2 regions of the Actinomyces stomatis genome follow, and region 2 is predicted to be linked to the other one. Evidence: riboswitches for the same ligand, from Rfam matches in the RefSeq annotation. Region 2 holds a riboswitch; the other holds the start of a gene.
The links. Region 2 has a riboswitch for FMN ahead of ribD (bifunctional diaminohydroxyphosphoribosylaminopyrimidine deaminase/5-amino-6-(5-phosphoribosylamino)uracil reductase RibD). Riboswitches for the same ligand answer to the same signal wherever they lie in the genome.

Region 1: another riboswitch for FMN. It lies ahead of RIV12_RS00760 (ABC transporter permease); the one in region 2 lies ahead of ribD (bifunctional diaminohydroxyphosphoribosylaminopyrimidine deaminase/5-amino-6-(5-phosphoribosylamino)uracil reductase RibD).

What each region holds. Positions count from the first base shown of each region.
Region 1 is NZ_JASPEP010000001.1:160,934-176,246, forward strand. Features, by position in the region: gene RIV12_RS00695 (diacylglycerol/lipid kinase family protein) at 1-516, opposite strand, end outside; gene tatC (twin-arginine translocase subunit TatC) at 566-1,387, opposite strand; gene tatA (Sec-independent protein translocase subunit TatA) at 1,433-1,693, opposite strand; gene RIV12_RS00710 (helix-turn-helix transcriptional regulator) at 1,805-2,818, opposite strand; gene RIV12_RS00715 (helix-turn-helix transcriptional regulator) at 2,821-3,858, opposite strand; gene RIV12_RS00720 (DUF3866 family protein) at 3,927-5,099, shown strand; gene RIV12_RS00725 (sensor histidine kinase) at 5,092-6,480, shown strand; gene RIV12_RS00730 (response regulator transcription factor) at 6,477-7,232, shown strand; gene RIV12_RS00735 (ABC transporter ATP-binding protein) at 7,331-8,134, shown strand; gene RIV12_RS00740 (ABC-2 family transporter permease) at 8,131-9,780, shown strand; gene RIV12_RS00745 (phosphoribosyl-ATP diphosphatase) at 9,957-10,220, shown strand; gene hisG (ATP phosphoribosyltransferase) at 10,276-11,121, shown strand; gene RIV12_RS00755 (ABC transporter substrate-binding protein) at 11,344-12,390, opposite strand; gene RIV12_RS00760 (ABC transporter permease) at 12,443-13,438, opposite strand; FMN riboswitch at 13,572-13,722, opposite strand; gene RIV12_RS00765 (glycerate kinase) at 13,806-14,951, opposite strand; gene putP (sodium/proline symporter PutP) at 14,983-15,313, opposite strand, start outside.
Region 2 is NZ_JASPEP010000002.1:85,448-100,760, reverse strand. Features, by position in the region: gene RIV12_RS01725 (leucine--tRNA ligase) at 1-1,288, shown strand, start outside; gene RIV12_RS01720 (helicase HerA-like domain-containing protein) at 1,409-3,451, opposite strand; gene RIV12_RS01715 (glycosyltransferase) at 3,683-4,939, shown strand; gene RIV12_RS01710 (DegV family protein) at 5,010-5,885, shown strand; gene RIV12_RS01705 (helix-hairpin-helix domain-containing protein) at 6,043-6,804, shown strand; gene RIV12_RS01700 (ComEC/Rec2 family competence protein) at 6,801-8,669, shown strand; gene holA (DNA polymerase III subunit delta) at 8,666-9,568, shown strand; gene ribH (6,7-dimethyl-8-ribityllumazine synthase) at 9,576-10,049, opposite strand; gene RIV12_RS01685 (bifunctional 3,4-dihydroxy-2-butanone-4-phosphate synthase/GTP cyclohydrolase II) at 10,046-11,377, opposite strand; gene RIV12_RS01680 (riboflavin synthase) at 11,371-12,045, opposite strand; gene ribD (bifunctional diaminohydroxyphosphoribosylaminopyrimidine deaminase/5-amino-6-(5-phosphoribosylamino)uracil reductase RibD) at 12,045-13,205, opposite strand; FMN riboswitch at 13,292-13,421, opposite strand; gene RIV12_RS01670 (DUF1846 domain-containing protein) at 13,553-15,040, opposite strand; gene rpsT (30S ribosomal protein S20) at 15,149-15,313, opposite strand, start outside.

The DNA.
Region 1 (15,313 bases), on a different contig from region 2:
GGCCGGCCAGGAAAGGGTGTTGGCGCGGGCGTTGACGGCGGCGTCCACCCCGGCGCTGACCACGGCCAGTGACCAGCGACGCTGCGGGGCCAGCAAGGAGCCGTCGGGGCGGGAGGCGTAGATCGCGTCCACCGCCGTGATTGCCCCCTCGCCGGACAGCGCCCGGTTGATGAGGCGGGCTGAGGCCGCCGCATCCCGGCTGGGCAGACCGAAGTGCCGGGCGATGTCGTTACCGGTGCCGGTGGCCACGATGCCCAGAGGCACGCCCGTCGTGGCCACGATGTCCACCCCCAGGTGGACCATGCCGTCCCCGCCGACGACGACCAGTGCCTCGACGTTCCGGTGCGGCCCGTCGCCCAGGAGGGCCCGCCCCGCGCGACGCGCCTGCTCGTAGGAGCTGCCACGGACGTGGAGAACCTCGTGGCCGGCCTCGCTCAGGACTTGGCGGGCGACGTCGTCGGCGGCCGCATGACGGCCGCGTCCGGAGGAGGGATTGGACAGCAGAGCGATACGCATCAAAGGAACAGGTGTGATAAGTCAGGCAGGAACCGGTTGATAGTCCCGGCTACTCGGCCAGGGCGGCCTCGAGCTCGGCGTCGAGCTCAGCGCGTTTCCTCTCCACCCGTTTGTCATGCGTGATGGAGATGAAGCAGGCCAGGAAGTACAGGCCGGCGATGGGTACGGACATGAAGACCATGGACCAGGGATCCGGCAGCGGATTGGCAATCGCCATGAAGGTGACGATGCCCACAATGGCCCAGCGCCACCCTTTGAGCATGGTCTTTCCCTGCATGAGCCCAAGCATATTGAGGGCGACGAGCAGCTCGGGCAGGAGGAAGGCGATGCCGAAGACGAGGACCAGCCTCATGACGAAGGAGAGATAGAGGTTTGCCCCGATTACTCCGGCAGTGGGGCCGTCAGGGATGAAGCTGGTGAGAATGGAAACCGCATGAGGCATCACCCAGATCCCCAGAGCCGCACCGGCCAGGAACAGAAACAGACCGGCTGCGCCATAGGCCCAGGTGTAGGCCTTCTCTTTACGGGTCATTCCCGGTCCCACAAAGGCCCAGAACTCGTACATCCACAAAGGTGAGGACAGCAGGACGCCCAGCCAGATCGACACCTCGAGCTTCATGTCGAAGGAGGCCAGGATCGTGTCGAAGTTCAGGGTGAGATTCGCGCCCTTGGCATTGGCCTGCTCAATGGGGCGGGTGATGAGGGCGAAGGCGCGTTCGTAGAGCATATAGCCCACGACCGTCATCACCATGACGCCTACTGCGGAGACGAAGAGACGCTGGCGCAGCTCGCGCAGGTGGTCCCCGATGGACATGCGCGCCTCGGGGTTGTCCCTGCGCCTCGATCGCTTGATCTGAGGGAGCTTGGGCACCGCGGCCTCCTTCGTCTGCAGGTCACCGGCTCTCGCCGGATGACATCATTTCTGGGATGAACCCTCGGCGCTCTGAGCGGTCTGACCGTCCTGGGTGGGCTCGGTGTAGTAGGTGCCCTCCTGCGGCTGCTGGATCTGAGCCTGGGAGTCCTTGGAGTCGTCGTCGCGCAGCTCCTTGACCTCCTTCTTGAAGACCTTCATGGACTGGCCCACGCTGCGGGCGATGTCAGGCAGCTTCCTGTAGCCGAACAGCAGAATGACGACGATGAGCAGGAAGATGATGTGCGACGGCTTAAAGAGGTTCACGGCGCTGCTCCTTGTGGTAGGGGCTATCGATACGGGCTGAGTGTAGCCTCCCGGGCCGGCGCCTCAGAACGGCGGCCCTGGCGGTTCTCCCCAAGGCGGACGGGGCAGGGCTCAGCAGTTATATGAGGCCAGAGCCTGTTTGGCTGCTGCGGCGGCCTCCTGGGCGAGATCCGGGGGCTCCACCGTCACAAGATGACGACCCGCTGAGAGAACCAGGCCGATGAGCCAGGCGCGGTCGCGTCCCTCAACGACAACCCTGAGGCTGCCGTCTGCGGTCTCCTCCTGGGAGACGCACGGGATCTGCTCCGCCAGCCAGCGGCCCGTCGGATGCAGGACCAGCGTGGCGCGAGGTCTGTCCCCCGCGGAGTGATCGGCCGCAGTCTGCTTCGTTCTACGTGAGGCGCGATGCCGCACGGAAGGGGTGTCGAGCACTGTGATCGATGTGATCCGGTCCAGGCGGAAGCTGCGCTCGGCCTTCGCGCTGAGGCACCAGCCCACCAGCCTCATATGTGATCCATCACTTTCCAGTGTGATGGGATCGACGTCTCGCTCCGAGGGGGTGTCGGTGGCGGAGACATAGGCCAGGTGGAGACGGCACCTGTCCCGCAGAGCGGAGCGCACGGCGGCCAGGATCTGTGCCGTGCGACCGGAACGGTCGGCATGCTCGGAGACCGGACTGGTTGACGGGCCGCCCTGCACATCGGCCTGCATGTCTGCGTCGTCGGCAACACCTGCGGTGAGCAGGGCGGTGACGGCCTCCTGGGTGGAGGCGATCACGGGCGTGGAGGCGTCATCGTCGGCCAGGAGGTCGGCGAGCACCCTGAGCGCCATGAGCAGAGAGATCGCCTCCTGCCGGGTGAGGCGAACCGGGCGGTCCAGCCCCAGTGGTTCGGACAGGCGCAGGCGCCCGGCCTCGAAGTCCGCGGCGTCGAAGTCAACGAGGTCGCCGTGCATGCCACCGGGCAAGCCGGAGACCCACAGTGTGTTGACGTCGCGCTCAATGACGGCTGGGGTGACGCCGAAGTGCTCGGCGGCCTCCGTGACGGTCACGCCGGGGTGGTCCGCGACCCAGGCGGGCAGGGCGAGCAGTCGCGTGAGCTGGTCGGAGGCGGATACGCGAGCCATGGTCACTCCCCTTCCGGTGCCGTCAGTCCGGCCGCGCCTCGCAGGTGGGACAGGACCGCCCGGCGCAAGGAGTCGGGGGCGAGGACGACGACTGCGTCGCCAAGAGCGGCCACGGTCCCGGCGAAGGAGAAGGAATCCTCATACTCCACGGCGATGAGATCGCGGCCCTCCAGGTGCGTGGGCAGGTCTGCCGGTGGGTCCTGAGCCGGGTCGAGGTGAGCCCCTGCCAGACGCAGTCCCAGGGCCCGCCCTGGCAGGGCGGCGAGCAGCGCGCGCCGGCGGCTGGGTGCCTTGGTGGGAAGCCGGGTGAAGGCTCCGGGGCGCTCATGGACGGTGACTGTCCCGGTGATACGGGCCAGGCGGAAGGTCAGCAGCCTGCCGGCGGTTCCTGCCGGTTCCTCTGGTGTCTTGCTGTCGTTCAGACTGTGGGGACCGGCGGGTTCGACGGCGTCGAGGTACCAGGCGCCCTCAGCCAGGCGCAGGTGATGCGGCTCGACGGTCCGGGCCCGGGTGCTGCCCGAGCGGGCGGAGACGTAGTCGAAGGTGACCAGGCGGCGCTCGTCGACCGCGGTGATGAGCTCCTCGGGAATCTCCTCACCGGACAGGTCCGCGGTGAGAACCGGTAGGCCGGTGGAGCTGCCCCCGGTCGGCCCCTCGCTCACGGCGCGCAGCTTGGTCAGGGCCCTCCTGGCCGTGGCGGGAAGACCACCGTCGCGCCAGGCGGAGGCGGCCAGGCTCAGACAGGCGGTCTGCTCGGCGCTCAGATGCAGCGCGGGCAGGGTGTAGTCCTCCTCGACGATCCGGTACCGGGGCTCCTCGGAGTGTCCTGTGGTGGTCACCTCGATACCGAGCTCGCGCAGCGTGTCCTTGTCCCGCTCGAACTTGCGGCGCGCCGAGAGCGGATTGGTGGACGGGTCCGCCAAGGCGTATCCCGGCACGCCGGCCACGAGCTCCTCGGCACTGAGGCCGGTGGTGGTGTTGCGCAAGGTGAGCAGAAGGCTCACCAGGCGTTCCTCGGTGCTACGGGTCTGCTGGCTCACGGTCCCCCAGCCTAGGAGAGTCCGGTGGCCTGCGGCTGGTGACGCGCGTGCCCGGATAGTCTGCCGCCATGATGTGGCGTGACGGCGTAGTGACCGGGACCAGGACGGCATGGGGACCGGCGGGGCGCTCCTGCGCAGAGCTGGACGTGGAGATCGTCGGGGCTCCCAGCGGTGCGGACAGTCTGCTGCCCGGCCAGCGGGTCCGCGCGGTCGCCTACGAGACCCTCACCGGGCTGCCCGCCGCCGAGGAACGGGTGAGGCTGGAGGTCTCGGCCCTCGACCGTGCCCTGGGCACGGGTGGGCACGCCATGGTCAGCTCTCGCCTGGACGTCCTGCCCACCGATCCACCGCGCGAGGGACACCTCGTCAAGGCCCGCTACATGCCGGATCAGGTCATGGTCACCGGCGTTGACGAGCAGGGCACCGCCCACCACGGCCTGCTGTCCCAGCCGATCGGCAGCCTCGACCTGGAGGGGATGCCAGTGGTGGTGGCCGACCTGCACTCGAGCCTGCCGGCGGTGCTCGCCGGGCTGCGCTCCCCCGACGGCCAGGACCAGCCGCGCGTCGTCTACATCATGACCGACGGCGGGGCCCTGCCCCTGGCCTACTCGCGCGTCGTTGCCGCGCTGAGCCGGGCCGGGTGGCTGAGCGGGACCATCACGGCCGGACAGGCCTGGGGCGGCGACATCGAGGCGGTCAGCATCCACAACGCGCTCCTGGCAGCCCGGCACGTCCTGCACGCCGACGCCGCCGTCGTCATCCAGGGGCCCGGGAACCTGGGTACCGAGACGCCCTGGGGCTTCTCCGGGGTGGCCTGCGGGGACGCCATCAACGCCATCGCCACGCTGGGCGGGCGCCCGGTGGCCTGCCTGCGTGTCTCCCAGGCCGATGCCCGCACCCGCCACCGGGGCGTGTCCCACCACTCGATGACGGCCTACGGGCGGGTCGCACTGGCAGGGGCCGACGTCGTCGTCCCCGACCTGGAGGATCCTTTGGGAGCGCAGGTGCGTCAGGAGGCTAAGGCCCTGTGCGCCCCGCGACCTGGTGCCGAGCAGCACCGGCTGGTCGAGGTTCCGGCCGATGGGCTCCTGGAGCTGCTGCGGGCGGCCGAGGTGGAGACCGGGGTGAGGCTGTCCACCATGCGGCGGGGTTTGGATGAGGACACGGCAGCCTTCATCACCGCGGCTGCGGCCGGCCGCCACGCGCGCCGGCTCCTGACCGCGGGGACGGCGCATGGCTGATCGAGAGGGACGACTGGGTGCAACGGCCCACGGCGCGGCGCTGCCGTTGACAGCGAGTCTGTCAGCGGCCTACGACTGGCGGGCCCGTCACCGCACGGTGCCGGGGCGAGGAGGTCGCTGGTCACGGTACTCGGTCCCGGTCGTGGATCTCGCCCTGGGGACCGTCTTCCTCGCCTTCGCTCTGGAGTCGGTCACCTTCGTCCTGCGCTTCGGCGGCTACGCCGTCTATGTTGCGGACTTCGCCCTGTGCCTGGCGCTGGCGCTGGTGCAGTTCGGCAGGCTGCGTTTCCTGCGTGCCTCCTTCATCGCGACCTACGCCCTGCTCGCGGCCTATGCGGTCCTCGTGGCCCTCTCCCCCGTCAACCTCGGCCTCAACCCGATCATCGCCACGGCGGTCACCAGTCTCTACACCATCACCCGCTGGGAGTCCGATCGGCGCTGGGGTACGGCGGCGCTCCTGCTGGCTCTGGCCGGTGCCCTGGTCAACCCCGTCACCTTGGCCTCTTACACCCGGCCCTACGAATCAGGTGGCGACCAGACGACAAGCGGCGGCTGGAACGAAGCCATCCTGGTCGTCCGCACGCTCACCAGCCTGGTCTTCGTCGGTGCCGTGGTGCTCACCTACCTGTTGGCCTCCTCCCGGCGCCGGATCGCCGAGAACCAGGCCCTCGACGTCGGCATCGCTGCGGCCCAGGCGGTTGCGGCCGAGCGCCTCAGCCTGGCCCGAGAGCTCCACGACCTCGTGGGGCACAGCCTCACCACGATCAAGGTGCAGGCCGCCACCGGACTCGCCCTGGGCGGTGAGGAACGGCTGCGCCGCACCCTGGCCACGGTGCGCGACACGGCCGATGCCTCCCTGGCCTCCGTGCGCCAGCTCGTCTCCGTCCTGCGCTCCGACGCCGGTGAGATCACTCCCTTGGCGGACCTGCGGACCATCCCGGCCCTTATCGCGACCACTCGCAGCTCGGGGAGCCGGATCAGCGCCGCGCTTCCGGAACCGGAGGTCCTGGACCGCTGCAACTCGGCGTGGTCGGCGATACAACGTCTCACCCTCGTGCGTCTAGTAGGAGAGACTCTCACCAACGCCGTCAGGCACGGAACCGGCCAGATCGAGCTGATCCTGACACTCTCGCAGGAGTCCTGCCACCTTCACGTCGCCAACCCGGTGCCGGACGTCGCAGAGCACTCCCCCTTCGGCGGCAGCGGGCTCGTCGGCCTCGAGGAGCGACTCAGGCTCGTGGGCGGAACCATGACCCACGGCGTCCACAACGACGGGGACCACAGCTTCTTCACCATTGATGTCGACTTCCCGGTGGCGCCGCTCGAGCTGCCCGCGAGCGCCATGACGGCCGACGAGACAGGATCAGGAGACTGCAGATGACGACCAGGACGACCGGTGTTATCAGGGTGGCTGTTGTCGACGATCAGCCGCTGCTGGTCAGTGCCTTCAGTGCTCTTGTGGCCGCGCAGCCCGATATGGAGGTCGTGCTGGAGGCCGTCAACGGGCGCCAGGCCATCGAGGGTTTGACCGCTCGGGCCATCGGTCCCCACGGAGGGGCCGACCTGGTGCTCATGGATCTGCGGATGCCGGTCCTGGACGGGATCAGTGCCATTCGCGAGCTGCGTGCCGCACCGGCCACTGCCTCGTTGCGGGTTCTGGTCCTAACCACCTTCGACGATGAGGATCTCGTCCTGGCGGCCCTGGGTGCCGGCGCCCACGGATTCCTCCTCAAGGACGCCGAGCCGACGACGCTGCTGGAGGCGATCCGTGTCGTCGCCCACGGCGGGTCCTGGCTGGATCCGGCCGTCACCGGAACCGTTCTGGCGCACCTTGACGCAGGTACCGGACCTGATGCCCCGCAGTCGCCCGCTCCACTGTCGGGGCCGGCTGACGGGGCCGTGCCCGTCGTCGGGGCGCCGTCGGGACCTTACGAGGCTCTCACCGGTCGGGAGGACGCCGTGCTCGCCCTGGTGTGCCAGGGGCTGAGCAACGCCCGGATCGGTGAGCGGCTCCATGTTGCCGAGTCGACGGTCAAGTCTCATGTCAAGACGATCCTGGGCAAGACCGGCTGCCGCAACCGGGTCGAGCTCGTCATCTATGCGCTGACCACCGGGCTCGTCCAGCCGCGGTAGTCCTCCTCCCCAGGGAGGAGACGGGGCCGCGGTGGCGGGCACGGGCTGTATCCCTGGTGGGGATCCGCCGAGGTACCAGTGCGCACGAGCATAGGGCCATGACATCTCCCCACACAGCCACCACTACGGCATCACCTCTCTTCTCCCCCGCCCGCGCCACCGACCTCGCCGCCGGGTTGAGGCTCGCCGGGGTCTCGAAGTCCTTCGGTCGCCAGCAGGTGCTCAACGGCCTCGACCTGTCGGCCTATCCCGGCCGTGTCTACGGGTTGCTCGGCCTCAACGGCGCCGGTAAGTCGACCGCCTTCAACATCGCTCTGGGACTGCTCGAGCCCGACGCCGGCCGTGTGGAGATCCAGGGCGCTCCGTTCTCCCGTCACAGCCTGGCCCGGGTGGGGGCATCCATTAACGGCCCCGCCCTTTTCCCCCAGCTGTCCGCGCGACGCAATCTGCTCGTCCACTGCCGCCTGACCGGCACCTCCCCGGCGACGATCACCCCGCTCCTGGAGCGTGTGGGGCTGGCCGGGATCGGTAGGAAGCGCGCCGGCTCCTTCTCCACGGGTATGAAGGTACGCCTGTCCCTGGCCATGGCGCTTCTGGCCGATCCGGAGGTCCTCATCCTCGATGAGCCCCAGAACGGACTGGATCCTCAGGGCATCATCGAGCTGCGCGATCTCGTGCGGAACCTGGCTGACGAGGGACGCACTGTCGTTGTCTCCAGCCACCAGCTCGGGGAGATCGCCCGCATGAGTGACGACATCGGGGTTCTGGCAACCGGGCGCCTCGTCTACGAGGGTCCGCTGGCCGACTTCGCCGACGCCGACGACGAACGGGCCATGGAGGCGGCCTTCCTGGCCGCCGTCACTGCTGGTGGGCGCCGCACTGAGGTGGAGGCGCAGGCATGAGCGCCTCCGGCACCGCCGCGTACGTGAGCCTGTGGGACCTGGTGCGCGCCGAGGTCACCCGCAGTCGGCGCACCTTCACCTGGGGCGTGATCGGGGCGACTCTCATCTTCACCGTTCACACCATCATCCTGGCGAACGCCTCGATCTCCTCAGGTGTGGTCGCGGAGCTCCAGTGGAACGGCAATGCTCTGGCGTGGATGCATATGTATGCCGGGGGCTTCGCTGTGCCTCTGGGGCTGCTGACCGGGGCGATGGCTCAGTGGCGTGAGCAGCGGTGGCGTCAGGGTGGGACGGCGTGGCGCGCCGTCGCGCCGCGCCGGGTGGCGGGTGCCCGCATCGTGGTCCTGAGCCTGTCCGCGCTGGCCTGCCAGGTGGCGCTGGTCGCCCCGGTGGTGGTTCACGCCCTCATCGTCGGCAGCGGCTGGGGTCCTTGGGACCGGTACCTGCTGTTCGCCACCTACATGTGGATCGTCGTCACCGGGGCCTGCGCCTGGGGCATGGCAGCCTTCCGCGTGCTGCGAGTCATCGCCGTCGGGATCGCGCCTGTCCTGGGCTTCGTCTGGTCCGTGATGGGCGTGGTCCAGGCCGAGCGGAGCGACTGGTGGATGCTCCCGTGGGCCTGGACGGCCAGGGTCCCATTGCCCCTGCTGGGGGTTCACGGCAGCAGCGTGCTGCTCGAGGCGGACTCGCCGGTGTGGGGCTACCCGCTCCTGCCCGGGTTCCTGCTGACGGCCGCCCTGACCCTGGCCGGTACCGGCCTGGCCGTTCTTGGCGGCACATCTGGGGGTATTGAGTCCTCGGCGTGGTTCGTCGTCGGGCTCAGACGCCTGCTTCCCGGCGGACAGGCCACCGACGCTCAGCCGGAGAATGTCTCGGAGCAGGCCCCGGTGGAGGCTCCGACGTCGCTGCCCCGGAGTACCCCGCAGCTCCGTGCTGCGCCTGCCACCCGCATGGCCCGTATTCCCGGGCCGCGAAGCGCCGTCCTGGCGATGGCCGGCGTCCTGCCCTGGATCGTGTGGGTGGTCCTGGCGACCTTGCTGCTCGCCTTTCTGGGTGTCCTCCACACCGTGTATCCACCCGGGTACGGGCAGAGCTTCCTCGAGCTCATGGGAGTGCCGGTTGCCGCGGCCCTCGTCGGCATCACCGTGTGGGGACGCCTCCAGCCCGCCTGGCGCACCCTCATCACTCGCCAGGGATCCTGTGGGATCCTGACCTCAGCCGCGGTCCTCAGCGCCCTCTTCCTCATCCCGGTCCTGGTCGTCTCCTGGATCGTGACCGTCGTCGGCGACACTCTGACCCGCACGGACCCGAACCTGCCGGCGGTGACCGGCCCGGTCTACGGGCTCCTCGTGATGCCGGCCGTGGCCTTCATGATCGCGGCCGTCAGCCTGGCGGTGGCTCTGAGCACCCGGATCGTCGTGGCGATCGTCCTCAACGTCATCCTGGTCATCATGGGGCTGCTCATCGGCGGCAACGACGTTATGGCGGCCACCTGGCTGTGGCGCCTGGCACCCTGGGGCTGGATGGCTGTCGCCCACCAGTTCCCCGAACGCTGGCTGGAGATCGGCCTCCTGAGCCTGCTCATCGGCTCGGTGGCGATGGGGGCAGCGGTCCTGGGAGCCAGGCGCGCCGCCACCCGGGAGTGAGCCGATCCGGGGCAGCCGGTCAAGTCCTACCGTCGCCTCGGGTCGGCGCACCGTTCTCGGACGGATGATTCCACCCGTGGCGACGGTGGTGAGCACCGAGGGGCTGCTCGGGTCTCACCCAGGTCATAGGCCAACGGTCGGTCAGTGGCCCACCGGCTTTCCGATAGCCTAGGCCCATGAAGACCTTTGAGGACCTTTTCAGCGAGCTGCAGCACAAGGCGGCCACCCGCCCTGAGGGCTCCGGGACGGTGGAGGAGCTGGACCGCGGGGTCCACTTCATCGGCAAGAAGCTTGTCGAGGAGGCCGCCGAGGCCTGGATGGCCTGCGAGCACGAGTCCGACGAGGCCGCATGTGAGGAGATCAGCCAGCTGCTCTACCACGCCCAGGTCATGATGGTCGCAAAGGGCTACAGCCTCCAGGACGTCTACCGCTACCTGTAGGTCCCGAGGCCCCATGCCTCCTACCCGACTCCCCCACCACAGATCAGGAACCGCCGTGCTGCGTATCGCCGTCCCGAACAAGGGATCCCTGTCCGATCCCGCCATCACCATGCTCTCCGAGGCGGGCTACCGCACCCGCCGCACGGGCCGTGAGCTCGTGCTCGTCGACGAGGCCAACGACGTCGAGCTGTTCTTCCTGCGTCCGCGCGACATCGCCGTCTACGTCGGTCAGGGCACCGTGCACGCCGGCATCACCGGCCGCGACCTGCTCCTGGACTCCGGGGTCGACGCCGTCGAGCACCTGCCCCTGGGCTTCGCCCGCTCCACCTTCCGCTTCGCCGCCCCCAAGGGCACGATGAGCTCCCTGGCCGACGTCGCCGGGCGCCGTGTGGCCACCTCCTACGACGTCCTGGTGCGCAGCTACCTGGCCTCCCGGGGCGTGGAGGCCCAGACCGTTCACCTCGACGGTGCCGTGGAGTCCTCCGTCCAGCTGGGCGTGGCCGACCTCATCGCAGACGTCGTCGAGACCGGCACAACGCTGCGGGCGGCCGGACTGGAGACCTTCGGGGACCCGATACTCGTCAGCGAGGCCGTACTCATCACCACCGAGCAGTTCCGCGGAGAGCCCGGTCTGGCCACGCTCGTGCGGCGTCTGGAGGGGGTGCTGCGCGCCCGTGCCTACGTGCTCGTGGACTACGACATCCCCATGAACAAGCTGCACCTGGCAGCGGCACTCACTCCCGGCATCGAGTCCCCCACCGTCTCCCCGCTGCAGAATCCCGACTGGGTGGCGGTGCGCGCCATGGTCCCACGGGCGGACATGAACCGGGTCATGGACGAGCTCTACGAGGTCGGGGCGCGCGCCATCCTCGTCTCCTCACTGCTGGCCTGCCGGCTGTAGATAGCCGCGAGGCATGGCAATGACAAGTGCTGTGGCCGCTACCAGCAAAACCGTGCAGGCGCCCAGCGCTGGGACGAGTCCGGCGGTGAATCTCTCACCAGGGGCGTAAGCGCCGAAGGCGGTGAAAAGGGCGGTGCACAGCGCGATGCCTGTGGCCGTCCCCAGCTGACGAGCCGTTTGATTGACTCCTGAGACGACGGCGCGCCCCTGACACCCGTGTACTTACTGCCCCAGGGGAACGCACACCTCAGCGGCCTTGGGCGTCTTCTTGTCGCCCAGGAGCTTGTGGGAGGTGAGGAACTCGATCATGGCGGCGACGTCGTCGACCCGCACCGAACCAATGGGGTGGCTGCCGTCGCCGCTGACCAGCTTGCCGGTGGCCACGGCGACCTCGCGGGCGCGCTTCGCCTGCGTCTGATCCACCTTGAGGTCGTCCATGTGGTCCTTGGTGGCCTCGACCGCCGCGTCGGGGTCCTTGACGAAGGCGGTCATGCCCTTGATCGAGGCCTTGACGACGCTCTCGAGGTCCTGGTGACGGGAGTCCAGCAGGGATCGGGTCGTCACCAGCGAGACGCCCACGAGGGGGATCCGGTCGGCGACCTGGATGGTACGCACGGGGGTTCCGGCCTGGCGGATCTGGATCGCGTCGTTGTTGGAGAAGCCGACGACGGCGTCGACCTTGCCGCCGACGAGCGCCGCCTGCTGGGTGTAGCCGATGTCCTGGATCGTCAGGTCGGACTCGGTCAGGGAGGCCGCGGACATGGCCAGCTGGAGGGCGTACCAGGTCTCCCCCTTGCGGCCTGGAGTGCCGACGGTCTTGCCCTTGAGGTCCGCGGGGGCCTTGATCGAGGAGCTCTCCGGGACGATGAGGCAGGCCGGGTAGGACTGGTAGCAGCCACCCACGATGACGAGGTCGGAGCCGTTGGAGGTGGCCACCACCGCCTCGTCGGCGCCGGCGACGACGAGCTGCTCCTGGCCGCTCTGGAGGGCGTCGAAGAGGCCGTCCTGCGCCCCGTGGTGGTGCAGCGTCACGTTCGCGGCGTATGTCCCGTCCTTCTTAGCCATGTAGAAGGGGGCGAACTGGATGTTCGGCGTGTAGGTCAGGCCGATGGTCAGTGCGCCTCCGGCCGCCGAGGCCGACGCCGCGCGGCTGGCGGTCCCCGAGGAGCAGGCGGCGAGTGCTCCGGCGCCGGTGAGCGCCAGGCCCCCTGCCAACAGCCGGCGACGCGAGAGGAATGACTGGGAGACGATGTGGTGAGAGATAGCCATGATGAGGAGTTTCCTTGTGTCGGAGGGGTGGGAAGCGGGCGCCGCGCAGGGCTCAGGTGGCGCGTCGGCCTCGTAGGGCGTCCACAGTGCGGCTGCGTCGCTCGAGCTCGTGGAGCACCCAGTGGATGGATGTGGCCAGCACGCACAGGAGCGTGATGGTGGCGAATACGCCGGTGGTGTCGCCCCGGCTCTGCTGCGTGGAGAGCACGGTCCCCAGGCCCTCGCCGCCCATGATGAGCTCGCCGACGACCGCACCGGTCACTGACAGGGTGAAACCGGTACGCAACCCGGTGTAGATGGCCGGCAGGGCCATCGGAAGCTCCATGTGGATGAGCATGCTCAGGCCATGAGCGCCGTCGAGCCGGGCGGCGTCCATGACGTCGGCGTCCAGACTGCGCAGCCCCAGGAGCACCGTGATGGTGATGGGGAAGAAGACCATGAAGGCGCACAGGACCACGATGGGAAGAGCTCCGTAACCGATCCACAGAACCATGAGGGGCGCGACGGCGATGCCGGGAACCGCCTGACTCGCAGCGACATAGGGCAGGACGGTTCGGGAGAACAGCCGCCAGCGGTACAGGGCCCAGGCCAGGGGCAGAGCGAATACGGCGGCCAGGAGACAGCCGAGGAGGGCCTCACGCAGCGTGATCCAGGCTCTCCACCCCAGCCCGGCCTGAGTGAGGTTCAGCCACAGGCGGGTGACGACCGCCCAGGGGCTGGGTAGGAAGATCTCGGGGACGGCGCCCGATCCGGCGACGAGCTGCCAGATGATGAGCAGTGCCGTTCCCAGGACGACAGCGGGCAATGGCCCGCTCCGCTCAGCAGCGCGGATGCGGCGCCGACGACGAGCCGAAGGTCTGGGCAGCGACTCTGAGAATGACTCTGACGGGGAGGTCATCGACGAGGCCGAGGACGTCGACGGCTCCGGAACGTCACTGGGCGGCTCGGCGGGGGAAGCGTGGAAGCGCGAGGCCTTGCCGACGGGGCTGGGGCTGTACACGACGGTGTCCTCCCGGGTCCTTCCGGGAACGAGCGCTCCCGGCTGCACCGGGGTCCGCCTGCACGCCGTCGGTCGGCGCACACACGTGCTGGGCGCTCGTCAAGTCCAAGATCCGGTGAGCCCACGGCCGTCCGTGAGATCGGTACGTTGTCTCGAACTGCGGGTCTCCCCGCCGGGCGCCACGCGCATCCTCCCATCCGGACTCTCACCGTCGGTGCCGGAGTTCCACCGGCTCAACCGCTGGTCCCCGGGCTGCTTGACGCTGCCATGGCACGAGCGGGTCGCGGACTGTTACCGCCGGTTCGGACTTTCACCGACCCCGGAGCACGTTGCTGCCGGTAAGGATACAACGCAATCGTCCCATGACGATACTTGGAGCTTCTCAATGGCTGTGCGTGCGCTCACAGGACGTCATTCAGAGTGTGTCGAGCCGGTCACCACCAGCAGAACAGTGACGCACGGTGTCCGCAACCGCCCGGCGCAGATGATCCGGGCCCTTCCTGAGAGAGGTCTCCAATGCCTCTGAAGGATCGGAGATCTGGATGATGCCCTGGGCTCCCAGATCACTCAGACGCCGCAGAGCCTCGGCATCGACCCTGACCCGTCCGGCGAAGACGATGGATGGCACCCCGCACTCGCAGGCCAGGCGGAGCACTCCGCTGACCGCCTTGCCGTCCAGGGACTGCCCATCGACGGCCCCCTCCCCCGTCAGCAGCAGGTCAGCCTCCTCCAGCCGCTCACGTAGCCCGACGACGCGAGCCAGATGATCGATGCCGGTGGCAAGCTCCGCCCCGAGAACAGCAGCCAGTGCGAAGGCGGTGCCACCTGCCGCCCCGGTGCCCGGGCGGCAGGTCCAGTGACTCAGGCCGAGGACTGCGGCCAGGCGCGTCATCTCGCCGTCGACCCATGTGATCGCAGGCCCGGCCAGTCCCTTCTGCGGGCCGAAGACGACTGCCGCGCCGTGGGGACCCGTGAGTGGATTCGTCACGTCACCGGCCACTGTGATGCCCACACCCTCAAGGCGACGGCGAGCCGGCTCGGCCTCGATCCGCCGGATGCGAGAGAACTCGGCGGGTACCGGCTCCACCTCGCCTCCCCGTTCGTCCAGGCAACGGGCGCCCAGCGCGACAAGCATCCCCAGGCCCATGTCGTTGGAGGCCGACCCGCCCAGTCCGATGAGCAGTGAGCGGGCACCGGCGTCTACTGCGGCCGCGATGACATGTCCCAGCCCAATGGTCGAGGAGCGCATGACGTCCCGTTCTCCCGGAACGATGTGCTCCAGTCCGACACTGGACGCCAGGTCGATGACGGCCCGGTCGCTGTCGCGTCCGAAGCCCGCCGTCCGTGGCCGGCCCAGGGCGTCAACCGTGGTCACCTCCTGCCATGAGGCGTCCCAGGCGGCGGTGACGGCCTCGGCGAAGCCCTCTCCGCCGTCGGAGACGGGAACCTGATCGACCAGGCACGTGGGCAGGGCATCCCGCACCCCGACCGCCATGGCCCGAGCGGCCTGCACGGCGGTCATGGACTCCTTGAAGGAGTCGGGTGCAACGACGATCCTCATGCCTGCAGCACTGTCCAGCTACCCTGCCCGGCTACGCGCGTGAGGCGGTGACGGCGGCGTCGAACTCCTCGGAGATCTCCTTGGAGGGCTGACTCGTGCGAGACACGGCCCAGGCCACAGCCAGGTTGCCCAGGAATCCGGGCACGATCTCGTAGAGGTCGAAGATGCCGCCCGGGCCGCCGGAGACGTTTCCCCAGATCATGACGACGACGGCCCCGGTGATCATTCCGGCGAAGGCTCCCATGGCGCTCAAGCGCTTCCAGTACAGCGACAGCAGAATGGTCGGTCCGAAGGAGGCCCCGAAACCGGCCCAGGCGAAGGCCACGAGGTCGAGGATTGTTTTACTGGGGTTCCAGGCCATG
Region 2 (15,313 bases):
CGGCGGCGTCCACGCCCTGCCCGAGTCGATGCTGCCGGTCGAGCTGCCCGAGGTCACCGACTACTCACCGCGCTCCTACGACCCCGACGACGCCGAATCCTCCCCGGAGCCGCCACTGGGCAAGGCCACCGAGTGGGTCGAGGTCGAGCTCGACCTGGGTGACGGTCCCCGGACGTACTACCGCGAGACCAACACGATGCCGCAGTGGGCCGGCTCGTGCTGGTACGAGATGCGCTACATCGACCCGACCGATGACAAGGCGCTCGTCGACCCGGCCAACGAGGCCTACTGGATGGGGCCGCGCCCCGAGGCCGGCAACATCTCCGGCGGCACCGACCTGTACGTCGGCGGCGTCGAGCACGCCGTCCTGCACCTGCTCTACTCGCGCTTCTGGCACAAGGTCCTGTTCGACCTGGGCCACGTCTCCTCCTCCGAGCCCTACCACCGCCTCTTCAACCAGGGCTACGTCCAGGCCTACGCCTACACCGACTCCCGCGGCCAGTACGTGCCCGCCGACGAGGTCGAGGAGGTCACCGCCGAGGACGGCACCACCAGATACCTGTGGCAGGGGCAGTCGGTGGACCGCGAGTACGGCAAGATGGGCAAGTCCCTGAAGAACATCGTCACCCCCGACGACATGTACGAGGCCTACGGCGCCGACACCTTCCGCGTGTACGAGATGAGCATGGGACCGCTGGACGCCGACCGCCCGTGGGACACCCGCGCCGTCGCCGGCAGCCAGCGCTTCCTGCAGCGCCTGTGGCGCAACGTCGTCGACGAGACCACCGGTGAGTTGACGGTGGTTGACGAGAGCGCCGACGAGGAGACCCGCCGGCTCGTGGCCAAGACGATCGTGGGCGTGCGCGAGGACTACGAGGGGATGCGCCTCAACACGGCCATCGCCAAGCTCATCGTCCTCAACAACCACCTCACCGGACTCAGCGCGGTTCCGCGCGAGGCTGTCGAGGCCCTTGTCCTCATGACGGCGCCCGTGGCCCCGCACATCGCCGAGGAGATCTGGAAGCGCCTGGGCCACGAGCACTCCCTGGCCCACGAGGACTTCCCGGTCGTGACCGACGAGTCCCTGCTGGCCGCCGACAAGGTCACCTGCGTCATCCAGGTCAAGGGCAAGGTCCGTGACCGCCTCGAGGTCGACCCCGACATCTCCGAGGCCGAGCTGGAGAAGCTGGCCCTGGCAGCCCCCGGCGTCATCCGCACCCTGGACGGGCGCGGCGTGCGCAAGGTGATCGTGCGCGCCCCCAAACTGGTGAGCATCGTTCCCGAGTGACCGGGGCGGGCCCCACGACGGCGCCGCTCACGGCCGCGCCGCGGTGGCCCAGGAACAGCATGAGGGGCTGCACGAACCGAGATGGTTGGTGCAGCCCCTTCGCCTTGCTTGAGCCGGTTCTCAGCGGCGCCTGAGAGTGCCGAAGATGGAGCGCGTGATCTCGCGGGTGATCTGGCGGCCCACCGAGCCGATGGTCTTCTCGACCTCCCGCCGGCGGCGCTCGGCGGCCTTCTCCGCCTCGCGCTGGCGACGCTGGGCCTCCTTGACGGCCTCGCGCTCCAGGCGCTCTGCCTCCTTCTGACGCTGAGCCGCCTGGCGGGCGGCCTCCTTCTCCAGGTCCTTCTGCGCGGCGGCATCGGCCTTGGCCTGCTCCTTGGCGGCCTGCTCAGCGGCACGAGCGGCCTCTGCGGCCTCGGCATCGGCCTGGACCCGCTGGGCCAGCAGCTCGTAGGCGGACTCGTTGTCCACGCCCGTGGCGTACTTGGGTTTCAGCGGTGAGGAGGCCAGCACCTGGTTGACCGTGCCGTCCTGGGCCGGCCCCATGACGGCGGCGGGTACATTCACGACCACCGGGGCCACCGGGGCGGGGCGCCCCTTCTCGTCCAGCACACTGACGACGGCCTGACCGGTGCCCAGCGACGTGAGCACCCGGCTGAGGTCCACCGGGCTGACCGGGAAGGTGGAGACCGCCTTCTTAAGGTTGGCGGCGTCGGCCGGGGTGTGGGCGCGCAGGGCGTGCTGGACCCTGCTGCCGAGCTGGGCCAGGACCTCGTCGGGAACGTCCGTGGGGGACTGGGTGATGAAGACGATGCCCACGCCCTTGGAACGGATGAGCCGCACCGTGCGCACCACGGCCTCCAGGAAGGCCTTCGAGGCTCCGGAGAACAACAGGTGGGCCTCGTCGAAGAAGAACACCATGGTGGGCTTGTCCGGGTCGCCGACCTCCGGCAGGGTCTCGAAGAGCTCGGCGAGCAGCCACATGAGGAAGGTGGAGAACAGCGTGCCCTGGGACTGGATGTCGGCCAGCTCCAGCGCGGAGATGACGCCGCGACCATCGGGGGAGACCCGCATGAGGTCACGCACGTCGAGAGCCGGCTCACCGAAGAAGGCCTCACCACCGGCCGCCTCCAGGGCGGCGATCTCACGCAGGATGACCCCGGCCGTGGCTGCAGAGACCCCACCGATGGTCTTGAGCTCCTCCTTGCCGGCATCGGTGTTCGTCAGATAGTCGACGACGGCGCGCAGGTCCTTGAGGTCCAGCAGGGCCAGCCCCTGGCTGTCCGCCCAGTGGAAGACCAGTTGGAGGGCGGAGGCCTGCGTGTCGTTGAGGCCCAGGACCCGCGAGAGCAGGATCGGCCCGAACTCGGTGACCGTGGTGCGGATCGGGGTGCCGCTGATACCGGCGCCGGACTCCGACCCACCGAGGTTGAACAGCTCGATGGGGAAGGACTGGCCCTTCCAGTCCTGACCGGTGGAGGCGATGCGGGAGGCGATCTTGTCATTGGAGGCTCCCGGCTCGGCCAGGCCGGTCAGGTCCCCCTTGACGTCGGCCAGGAACACCGGGACACCTGCTGCCGACAGTCCCTCGGCCAGGAGCTGAAGCGTGCGGGTCTTACCGGTACCGGTCGCCCCGGCAACCAGCGCGTGCCGGTTGAGCAGCCCCAGCGGGATGCCCACCGACAGGCCCTTGACCGCCGCGGGCTCGCCGCCCGAGAGCGTATCGAGGTAGGTGCCCACCGGCAGGGTGGGGGAGGAGAAGCCGTACCCGGAACGCACCTGGGCGGTATAGCCGGCCTCCTCAGCCTCCTGACTGCCCGAGGCCTGCTCGGCCTCAGCGACGCCCTCAGCCTGCACGGGGGCCTGCTCCTGAGCCTGCTCAGCAGTCGGCGCCGGTTCACCGGCCGGAGCCTGCTCGGCTGCCGGCTGTGCGGCCGGTTCTGCGGCCGGCTCGGCAAGGGGTGCGGCGGTGGCTGTCTGGGCGGCGGGCTCGCCCGGTGCGTCAGCAATGCGGGATTCGGCGGCCTGCTCCACCGCCGAGGCCGGGGAGGAGGCGATGGCGGCGTCGAGGGCCGCCTGAGCGGCGGCTGCCTTGGCTGCGGCGGCTTCGGCGGCGGCCTGGGCGGCCTCGGCCTTGAGACGTGCGATCTCAGCGGAATCGGTCATGGCCTCATCGTAAACGCCGAACCTGCCAGAGCGCTGACCCGGGCGTGCCAGAAGCCCGGCCGACAGGGTAGCCTCGGGTCTCGATGGCGTTGAGATAGTACGTCTGGTCCCACACCTGCCCGTCCCCAGTGCCGCGAGGTTTGCACGCCCCATGTTGCCCCCTGCGTCGTCGTTTCCGGAAGAACCGCCCCTCGTGGGCCAGTCGCTGGTGCACCCGTCCCGCAGAGTCAGGTGACCCTCATGCGGATCGCCTTCTTCATTGACGACTACCTCCCCTCCGTCCACGGCGTGGCCACCTCCACGGCCACCTTCCGCTCCGCCCTGGAACGCATGGGACACGAGGTCTACGTGGTGGCCCCTAAGGCCGAGCGCTATGAGGAGACCGACGACCACGTCATCCGCCTGTCCTCCTCGCGCTACTACGTCTTTGACAGCCGCGAGGTCGCCACCATCTATCCCGGCCTGGCCAGGCGCTTCGACGCCTACGACTTCGACATCGTCCACAGCCAGACCCAGTTCAGCCTGGGCGTCCTGGCCCACTGGGTGGCCAAGCGCCAGAACATCCCCCACGTCACCACCATTCACACCCTCTACACCGAGCTCATCGACGACTACCCGCTGGCCGTGGTCTCCGGACTGCTGGCCCTGTCCGTCGCCTTCCCCGTGGCGCTCAAATCGCTGCCGGTCCTGCCCCGCCCCCACCGCGACTCCATCAAGCACCTCAACAAGCGCGACATGAAGACGGCGCTGTCCCGGCAGGGATGGCGGCTCACAGCGGCCTTCGCCAACAAGTGCGACGCCTGCCTGTCGCCCTCCCAGCACCTGGCACAGATCCTCATCGACGACGGCGGACTGACCGCCCCCTGCATGGTGCTGCCCAACGGGCTGGACTCCACCCGCTACCGCAGTGCTCGCGCCGCGGACTCACCCATCCCCAAGGCCCCCGGCGAGAAGATCATCATCTGCGTGGCCCGCCTCAGCCCGGAGAAGCGGCAGATGACGCTCATTGAGGCCATGCCCCACCTGGCCGACCTGCCGGTCAAGCTGGTGCTCGTGGGCCCCGGCCCCTCCCAGGAGGAGCTGGCACGGCGCGCCGAGGAGCTCGGGGTGGCGGACCGGGTGGTCCTGGTCGGTCAGCGCTCGCCGGAGGAGGTCGCCGTCCTGCTCAAGCAGGCCGATGTCTTCTCCCTGGCCTCCTACCACTTCGACAACCAGCCCATGGTGTTCCTGGAGGCCGCAGCTTCAGGGCTCCCGATCGTCTACTGCGACGAGCGGATGACCGAGTGCCTCACCGAGCGCAACGCGATCCTCACCGACGGGATCGAGGGGGAGGACTTTGCCCGGGTCTTCGCCTCCCTGCTGTCCGACGACGCCCGGCTCGCCGAGCTGTCCGACGGGGCCCTGGAGGTGGCTCAACAGTTCGACTCCGAGACGATGACCAAACGGCTCGTCAACCTCTACGAGGACCTCCTGGTCTCTGATCGCTGAAAACCCGCGGACCCGGGAGAACAGCGGCGCCTTGCCGGTGAGCGAGCGGCTTGCCGATAAGGTATGCGGCATGTCGCTCGCCGTCGTCACCGACTCCGCCGCCTGCCTGACGGAGCCCCTCATGCGTGACCGTGCGATCGAGGTGGTGCCGCTGCACGCCATCCCCGCTGACAACGGCGAGCCCGGGACCACCTCACGGCCCAGTGTCCAGGAGCTGATGGACGTCTACCGACGCGCGGCCAACAGGGCCGAAGAGGTCCTGGCCATCCACATCTCCTCGGCCCTGTCCGGCACCGTGGACAACGCCCGCATCGCCGCCGCCCGGCTCGAGGCCGAGTACCAGGCCGAGTACAGCGGCCAGGGCGGGAGCGTGGGGCGCCGTCGCCCGCAGTGGCTGCGCGTCGTCGACTCCGGCACCAGCTCCGGCGCGCTGGGACTTGCGGTGCTGGCCGCCGCCGGCGCCCACGACGCCCGCCGCGGTGCCGCCCTGGCTCAGGCCAGCACCGCCCGTTCCTGCCAGCTCTTCGTTGTCGACGACCTGGGGCGCCTGGCCCGCTCCGGGAGGATCGACCGCACCACGGCCCGCCTGGACGGCGTTCTTGGAATCCGCCCGGTCCTGGCCCTGACCCGCGACGGGATCCGGACACTGGAGACCGTGCGCGGCGCGGCCCGCGCCAGGCGCCACCTCATCGCGCAGGCCGTCCGCGTCGCCGGTGGGACCGCCCTGTCCGGCCCCAGGCACCCCGCCGACCCGGTGCGCCTGGTCATTCAAGGAGACGACGCCGACAAGCTGGCGCTGCTCGAGACTGGTCTTCGTCAGGCCATGGAGGAGGCCGGAGCCAAACTCACCGAGGTCCTCACCCTCCCGGTCGACGAGGCGACGAGCACCCACGTGGGCCCCGGGGCCCTCGGCATCGCCGTCGCCCCGGACCTGCGGGCCTACTGAGCCGGGGTTGACAACGCGGCCCGGTTGCCACAGGCCGTCAGACGCCAGTGCTCTCCACAGAGCAGACGGCCTCTCCGTGCGCCTCGCGGAACCGGTCCCTACCGTCAAGGACATGGGAGCCAGAAGGAGCAGCACGAACAGGTCCCTGGATGACCTTGTGCGCCTGGCCTGCTCGACCGACCCCGAGGAGCCAGTGCGTCGGCCCAGGCGCCTCGCGATCGCGCCACGAGCCGCGATCATTGCCGGCTCCGCTCTCCTCATCCTGGCTCTCGCCCTGGCACTGAGGGCCGTCCTGGTCTCCACCGGTGCCGGCGGTCAAGAGGCCACTGCGGCAGCGGCGGGTGCCTCCGAGGCGATGCGGCCCCCGCCCACAGGGCCGGCCGCGACACCAGCCATGAAGCCGGCCACGGGATCGGCGGCAGAACCGGGCGTCTCGACGGCTCCAGCCGGCAACGTCGTCGTCCACGTCACCGGGGCGGTGACCAGGCCGGGGGTGGTGACCCTGGCCCCAGGAAGCCGTGTCACCGATGCCATCAGCGCCGTCGGAGGAGCCAGCGCGGACGCCGACACCCAGCAGCTCAACCTCGCCCGGGTTCTGAGCGACGGTGAGCAGATCCGGGTCCCGCGAGTCGGCGAGGTCCTGCCCGACCCCGCACCGCAACCCAGTGGGGCCGCCACCCCCGGTGCGGGAACAGCGTCGGGGAAGCCCGGCGGTGGCGGCTCATCCGGGATGATCAACATCAATACGGCCTCCGCCACTGACTTGGAGAAGCTGCCCGGCATCGGCCCTGCCCTGGCCCAACGGATCGTGGAGTACCGAGACTCCCACGGGCCCTTCGCCACCGTCGACGCCCTCACCGACGTCCCCGGCATCGGCAAGGCCAAGCTCGAGGGCCTGCGGGAGCAGGCCACCGTATGAACGGGGACCAGGGGCGGAGCAGTCCCAGGGCCCCGTGGGACGACCCCGCGCTCTACGAGCACCTGCGCCAGGAGCAGAACCGCAACCGGCACCGAGACGGAGGTCGGCACGCCACCTCCTCCAAGGCCCCCGACGCCCTCGACCTGCGCCTGCTCGCCCCGGCGCTCACCTGCTGGGCCGGCGCCTGGTGGGCCGTCGGACTCGAGGAGGCTGACGCCTGGAGACGAGTCCTGCTCCTGGCCTCCGGGTGCACAGCCCTGGCTGCGATGCTCGTGGTCCCCGTCCTACGTTTCCGGCCACCGCGCCACCGGGCCGACCAGCGCCCCGGCGCCCCCGAGCATGACCCCACGGCGGTGGGAACCCTCAGTGCCAGCCTGCTCGTGTGCGCCCTGTGCGCCGCGACCGTCCTGACCGTCAGTGCCGCCCACCTGTGGTCCCGCCAGCGCGACCCTCTGACCGTGGCGGTCGCCTCCGGGCAGCCGGTCACCCTCATCGGCACCGTCTCCCAGGAGCCGCGAGTCTCGGCCACCAGCCGCTCCACCCTGGTCATCAGCGCCCTCGACGTCGAACAGGTGGACGCACAATCCTCCACCCTGAGCGCCACCGTCCTGGGCGACACGCAGTGGTTGAGTCTGCCCATGGGGACCCGCGTCAGGGTGCGCACGCGCCTACGCCCCACCGGATCGGGACGTGTTGAGGCCGCCATCATCCCCAAGCGCGCCGGCCTCACGGTGCTTGGCCCACCGGCCGGGGTACTCGGGGCCGTCACCAGCATTCGCACTGGTCTTGCCCAGGCTGTTGGAGCCCAGGGCCTCGAAGGAGCGGGGGAGGAGGCAGGTCTCTGGCCGCCGGGAGCACGCGCCCTCGTACCCGGCGTCGCCCTGGGAGACGACCACGCCCTGTCGGCCCAGGTGCGCGAGGACATGCGCACCGTCTCCATGACGCACCTGACCGCCGTCTCCGGGCAGCATGTCGCCATCATCCTGGGACTGGGGCTGGCCGGCCTCGGGGTGCTGCCCCGGCGGTGGCGGGCTCTGCTCGGCACGGTCATGCTCACTCTCCTCGTCATCCTGGTGCGCCCCTCAGGCTCCGTACTGCGCGCCGCCACCATGGGGGCCGTCATGCTGCTGGGTGTCGTCGCCGGGCGACGCGCCGCCTCCGTACCCGCCCTGTTCGCCGGAGCCATCGTCCTACTGCTCATCGACCCCTGGCAGTCCCGCGACTACGGCTTCGCACTGTCCGTAGTGGCCACTGCCGGGATCGTCATCGGCTCCAAACCGGTCGCTGCCCACCTCTCACGTCATCTTCCCAGGTGGCTGGCCGCCGCCATGGCACTGCCACTGGTGGCCCAGGCCGCCTGCGGGCCGATCCTCATCCTCCTGCAGCCCTCGGTGGGGGCCTGGTCGGTGCCCGCCAACCTGCTCAGTGAGCCGGCCGCCGTCATCGCCACCATCAGCGGACTCCTGGCGGCGATGATCGCTCCGGCCTGGCCCGCAGCCGCCTCCGTCATCGCTTGGCCGGCGCTTGCGGCCTGCTCCTGGATGGTGTGGGTCGCCGGCTTCTTCGCTCACCTGCCCGGCGCCACCCTGCCCTGGCCGGGCGGCCTCACGGGAGCCCTGGCACTGGGGTCCTGCGAGATCGGGGTCCTGCTCGCAGCGGCTCCCCGTACCCGCCGCGCCCTGCTGGAAGGAGCCAGGCGGTTGACGCGGCCCGCTCATGGCAGGCTTGCCCCATGGCAGCGACCCGAACCTCCCGCTCCCGAGGCCAGCGCAAGGCACCGGCTGGACTGCGCTGGGACCAGGCCCAGCTGGCGCCGATCGTCCTCATCCGCGCCGGCGAGGAGGTCCTCGCCGACCGAGCGGTGAGAAGTCTTCTGGCGCAGGCCAAGGCCAAGGACCCCACCACCGAGATCACGCGCCTGGAGGCCGCCACCTACGAACCCCACCAGCTCGACACCCTTGTGTCCCCCTCCTTGTTCGGCGAGCCCCGGCTCGTCTACGTCCCCGCCCTGGAGCAGATGACTGACGCCCTCCTGAGCGACCTCATCGCCTACGTGGGCGCCGCCGACCCCGAGGTCAGCGTCATCCTGCGTCACAACGGGGGCCAAAGGGGCAAACGCCTGCTCGATGCCATCAAGGCCTCGCCCTACCCGACCATCCAGTGCGAGGCCATCAAGAGTGCCAAGGACAAGTCCTCCCTGGTCGTGGCCGACGTGCGCCGCGCCGGAAGAAGCATCGATCCCGAGGCCGTGGGCGCCCTCGTCGACGCCCTGGGCAGCGACCTGCGCGAGCTGTGCTCCGCCGTCGACCAGCTCCTCGCCGACACCCAGGGCACCATCAGCGTCGACCACGTGCGCACCTACTACGCCGGGCGCATCGAGGCCACCGGCTTCACCGTGGCCGACGCCGCCGCGGCCGGCAACACCCCGGCCGCCATCACGGCCCTGCGCCACGCCGTGGCCACCGGCACCGACCCGGTGGCCATCGTCGCGGCCCTGGCCATGAAGGTGCGCCAGCTCGCCCGGGTCGCGGCCGCCGGGGGGCGGCGTATGAGCCCCGCCGAGCTGGGAATGGCCCCCTGGCAGGTGGACCGGGCCCGCCGAGAGCTCCAGGGATGGTCCGACGACGCCCTGGCCACCTCGATCCTGGCCGTGGCCCGGGCCGATGCCGAGGCAAAGGGGGCCAGCCGTGACCCCGTCTACGCCGTCGAGCGGGCGGTCCTGACGATCTGCAACGCCCGCCGCTCCGGTACCCGCCGGCGCTGAGCCGCCCTCACACCCGCATGGCGGCCAGTGTGAGCGCCGTGGACATCGCCGCGCAGGCCGCCTCGTGGCCCTTGTCCTCCTCCGATCCTGGCCCGCCGCAGCGGGCCAGCGCCTGGGCCTCGTCGTCGCACGTGAGCACGCCGAAGCCCACCGGCACCCCGGTGTCGAGCGCCACCCGGCTCAGCCCGTCGGTGGCGGCCCTGCACACGTAATCGAAGTGCGGGGTGCCACCGCGGATGACGACGCCCAGTGCGACGACCGCCTCGGCACCGCCGCGCGCGGCGGCCGCGGCGAGTACCGGGAGCTCGAAGGAACCCACCGCCCGCACGACGCTCGCCTGGGCTCCGGCCTCCTCGACGGCGCGCAGCGCCCCGGCGACCAGGCCCGCCATGATGCGCTCGTGCCACTGGGCGGCGACGACTGTCACCCTCATGCCCCGTGCGCGGGGTGCGCTCTGCTCAGGTGCTCCGGAGCCGCTCATCGTGTCTCTCCTTCGTTCTCGTCGGTCGTGTGCCAGGTCGCGTCGTCGGCCCTCGCCTCGCCGGGCGGTGAGTCCGTGCGGGACCCGGTGGGGTCGAGCCCGGTGAGCAGATGGCCCATGCGGTCGCGCTTGGTGCGCAGGTAGTCGAGGTTCTCCCCGTTGGCGAAGGTCGGTGTCGGCGTCATGGAGCGGATGTTCACGCCATAGTGCTCCAGGCCTTCCACCTTGTCCGGGTTGTTCGTCATGAGCTCGACCGAGCGCACGCCCAGGTGCCGCAGCACCTGGGCGGCGGTGGCGTAGCTGCGGGCGTCGGCCGGCAGCCCCAGCGCGACGTTGGCGTCGAGGGTGTCCATGCCCTCCTCCTGCAGCGCGTAGGCGCGGAGCTTGTCGATGAGCCCGATGCCGCGCCCCTCATGGTCGGAGGCGTAGACGAGGACCCCGCGGCCGTGGGCGCTGATCGCCTCCATGGCGGCGCGCAGCTGCGGTCCGCAGTCGCAGCGCAGGGAGGACAGGACGTCGCCGGTCAGGCAGGCGGAGTGGACGCGGGTGAGGACGTCCTCACCGTCCGAGATGCGACCGCACACGAGTGCGAGGTACTCGGTGCCGTCGACTCTGCTGCGCAGGGCGTGGGCGGTGAACTCCCCGTGCGCGGTGGGCAGGTGCGCCGAGACGACCTCCTCGACGAGCTCCTCGTGCAGCCACCGGTAGCGCTCCAGGTCGCCGATCGAGATCATGGGCATGTCGTGGGCGTCGGCGAGCGTACGCAGCTGGTGCCGGCGTGCCATGGTGCCGTCGTCGTTGATGATCTCCACCAGGACGCCCACGGGCCGGTTGCCCGACAGGCGCATGAGGTCGACGGCGGCCTCCGTGTGACCGCGGCGCGTGAGGATCCCGCCCTCGCATGCACGCAGGGGAAAGACGTGGCCGGGGCGGACGAGATCGCTGGGAGCCGAGCCCGGGTCCGCCAGGACGCGGACGGTGCGCGCCCGGTCGGCGGCGCTCACACCCGTGGTGATGCCCGTGCGTGCGTCGGCACTCAGCGTGAAGGCCGTCCTCTTGGGATCGGTGTTGTGCTCGGTCATCATGGGGATCCCCAGGCGGTCGAGCTCCTGGGCCGCCATGGGCGCGCAGATGATGCCGGTGGAGTGCCGGATCGCGAAGGCCAGCTGCTCGGTCGTGGCGCTCGCCGCGGGCAGGATGAGGTCCCCCTCGTTCTCCCGGCTCTCATCGTCGACGACGATGACCGTCCGGCCCTCGCGGAGGGCGGTGAGGGCGTCCTCGACGCTGTCCATGCGCGTGTCCGGGGATGTGCTCCTGGTGCTCAGCATGCCTGCTGCCCCTCCTGGCTCAGGCGGGCGCCCAGAAGACGCTCGGCGTACTTGGCCATGACGTCGACCTCGAGGTTGACCCGTTCTCCCGGCCGCCTCGTGCCCAGAGTCGTGCGCCGCAGCGTCTCGGGGATGAGGCCGACGCTGAGCGACGCCCCCGCCCCCGGCGTGGGAGAGACATCGGGGGTGGCGTCGTGCCGGGCCTTGTCGACGTCGACGACGTCGACGACCGTCAGCGACACCCCGTCGAGGGCGACCGATCCCTTGGCGGCGACGTAACGGGCGATCTCCCGCGGCAGGCCGATGCGTAGGAGGTCCCAGTGCTCGCCGTGGTGGCGGTCGAGGACCTCGGTGGTGGCATCGACGTGCCCCTGAACGATGTGCCCGCCGAGCCGGTCGGTGGCGCGCAGGGCGCGTTCGAGGTTGACCGGCTCTCCCGGCTTCTGGGAGCCCAGGGTGGTGCGCGTGAGAGTCTCCGCCATGAGGTCGGCGGTGAAGGTGTTCCCGTGCACGGCGGCGACCGTCAGGCAGCACCCGTTGACGCTGATGGAGTCGCCCAGGCTCACGTCCTGGGTGACGGTGGGCGCCTCGACCGTCAGCCGGGCGCTGTCCTCGACGGTCTCGAGCCGGACGACGTGCCCGAGCTCCTCGACGATTCCGGTGAACATCAGTGTCTCTCCTCGATGTGGCGGTGGGCAGGGGGACGAGTGCGGTCCCGGGGGTCCGGGCGTTGAGCGCGGTGCCGCGGCCTGAGGACCGCAGGGGCGTCGGGGCGGATGTCGTCGGCCCCCAGGTCACCGGAGACGCGGACGGCGAGCTGGTCGCCCGAGCCGAGGACCTCGACGCGGGGGTTTCGCAGCCTCAGGGCGTCGGTGATCGTCGTCGCCCCGAAGTCGGCGAGGGCGGCCGGTCCGGCGCCGAGAAGTGCGGGGGCCGTGTAGGCGACGACCTCGTCGACGAGTCCGGCGCGCAGGAAGGCGGTCGCGAGGGTCGGGCCTCCTTCGAGGAGGACATGGCGGATCTCGCGCTCGGCGAGCACGGCGAGGACGGCGCGCGGGTCGTGGTCGGGCAGGAGGAGGTGGTGGTCGTCGGCGAGCACCCTGGAGGTGGGAGGCAGGCGCCTGGAGCCGACGACGACGCGCAGCGGCTGGAGGTGAGCCGGGGCGGGCTCTCCCGTCTCATCGCGGACTGTGAGGGCCGGGTCGTCGGCGAGGGCGGTGCCGGTGCCCACCATGATGGCGTCGCACTGGCGGCGCAGACGGTGGGCGTCGCGGCGGGCCGCCACCGGGGTGATCCACTGGCTGGTGCCGTCGGCTGCGGCGATACGGCCGTCGAGGGTGGCGGCGAGCTTCCATGTCACCATGGGGCGCCCGCGGGTCACGGCCAGGAGCCACGGGCGGTTGAGACGCGCGGCGTCCTGGGCGCACAGTCCACATCGTACTCGCACGCCGGCGGCCTCCAGCGTCGCTGCGCCGCCTCCGGCCTGCTCGGTCGGGTCATCCTGGGCGTAGATGACCTCGGCCACGCCCGCGGCGAGGAGCGCCTGGACGCATGGGCCGGTGCGGCCCTGATGATTGCAGGGCTCGAGAGTGACGAGGACGGTCGCTCCCTGGGCGGAGGCGCCCGCCGCGGCGAGGTTCGCCAGCGCGTCGACCTCGGCGTGGGCGGTGCCGGCTCCGCGGTGGTGGCCCTCGGCGAGGACGTCGCCGTCGGCGGAGAGGATGACGCAGCCCACCTGGGGATTGGGGCCGGGCGGGGCGTCGGGGGAGGCCGCGACCCGCAGGGCGCGTCGCATCGCGGCCGCCTGCACGGGGGTGAACGAGGTCATCCGGTCCTCTCCCTCGGGTGCGCTGGGGAGAGACACCGTCATACCGGACCGCCGGGTGCACGGCACCGGGCGAGGCATGGTGTGTCCCGTGTGCGCTTCCCATCCGGACTCTCACCGTCGGTCCAGGAGTTCCACCTGGTCAGCCGGTCGCTGGATGCGACCGGGTCGCGGACTGTCACCGCCGGTTCGGACTTTCACCGACCCCAGAGCACACGAGTTCATCTCGTTGGGGAGAATGTACCGCGCGCGAGTGCGTTCAGCCGTTTCTCCGCGCCTATGTGACCACCCCCACCTCAATGGGGTGTCCGGGTGCGGGCGCACCGCGGGAGGGCCGCCCGCACCGGGCCTCACTTCTTGCGGTACAGGGACTTGGTGGCATAGACGGGCTCGTTGGTGACCTGGACCCCCAGGGCGCGGAAGATGCCCTCGTCCACCGAGCCCAGGATCGTGGAGGTGTGGACGTCGCAGCCCCGCAGCGTCTCGAGCTGGTCGAGGGCCTTGCGGGCGTTGTCGTCCCCGTTGGCGGACACGGCCAAAGCGATGAGCACCTCGTCGGTGTGCAGGCGCGGGTTGCGGCTGCCCAGCCGCTGAGTCTTGAGCTTCTGAATGGGTTCAATGGATGCCGGGGCCAGCAGGTTGATGTCGTCATCGATCCCGGCCAGGACCTTGAGTGCGTTGAGCAGCATCGCTGAGGAGCACCCCAGCAGGGCGGAGGTCTTGCCCGTCACGATGCGCCCGTCGGGCAGCTCGATCGCCGAGGCCGGCTCGCCGGTGGCCGCGGCCACCTCCAGTGCGGGCGGCACGACGGGGCGGTCCTCCTTGCTCACCCCCACCTTGGCCATGAGCAGCGCGATCCGCTGGGACTGGACGGGGGCGATGACCTCGCGCTTCTCGGTCACCAGGGCCCGGTAGTAGCGGCGGATGATCTCCTGGCAGGCGGCCTGCCGGCAGGCCTCGTCGTCGCTGATGCAGTTGCCGGCCATGTTGACGCCCATGTCCGTGGGGGAGGCGTAGGGCGAGGAGCCCAGGATTTCCTCGAACAGGCGGCTCAGGACCGGGAAGACCTCGACGTCGCGGTTGTAGTTGACGGTCTGGACTCCGTGGGCCGCCAGGTGGAAGGGGTCGATCATGTTGACGTCGTCGAGGTCGGCGGTGGCGGCCTCGTAGGCGATGTTGACCGGGTGGTCCAGGGGCAGGTTCCAGATCGGGAAGGTCTCGAACTTCGCGTAGCCCGAGGAGATGCCCCGCTGGTGGTCGTGGTAGATCTGGGACAGACAGGTGGCCATCTTGCCGCTGCCCGGGCCGGGGGCTGTGACGACCACGAGGTCCCGGCTGGTCTCGATGTACTCGTTGCGCCCGTAGCCCTCCGCCGAGACGATGCGGGCGACGTCGCCGGGGTAGCCGGGGATGGGGAAGTGACGGTAGACCGTGATGTCCAGTGCCTCCAGCTTGCGCTTGAAGTCATGGGCCTGGCGGTTGTCCTCGGTCCACTGGGTCACGACGACGCTGCCCACGTAGAGCCCGTAGCTTCGGAAGGCGTCGATGTGGCGCAGCAGGTCGTCCTCGTAGGGGATGCCCAGGTCCGCGCGGACCTTGTTGCGGGAGAGGTGCTTGGCGTTGACCGCCATGACGATCTCGACCTCGTCGGCCAGCTCGGCGAGCATGACGATCTTGTTGTCCGGGGTGAAGCCCGGCAGCACGCGCGAGGCGTGCATGTCGTCAATGAGCTTGCCGCCGAACTCCAGATAGAGCTTGCCGCCGAACTGGGCGCGGCGCTCCGCGATGTGGCTGGACTGCATCCGCAGGTACTTGTCGCGGTCGAATCCGATGCGCAATGGGCTCTCCTTGAAGCGGTCTGATGAACGGGCAGAGGGTGACGGAAAAAAGGGGAGGGCGCCTCCCCGGTGGGAGGCGCCCTTCAGATGCTCACTGCTGCGGTGGCCTCAGAGGGAGGCGACGCGCTTGGCGAGCTTGGACTTGCGGTTGGCGGCCTGGTTCTTGTGGATGACGCCCTTGGAGACGGCCTTGTCCAGCTTGCGGGAGGCGGCCTTGAGGTGCTCGAGCGCGGCGTCCTTGTCGCCGGCCTCGACGGCCTCGCGCACGCGGCG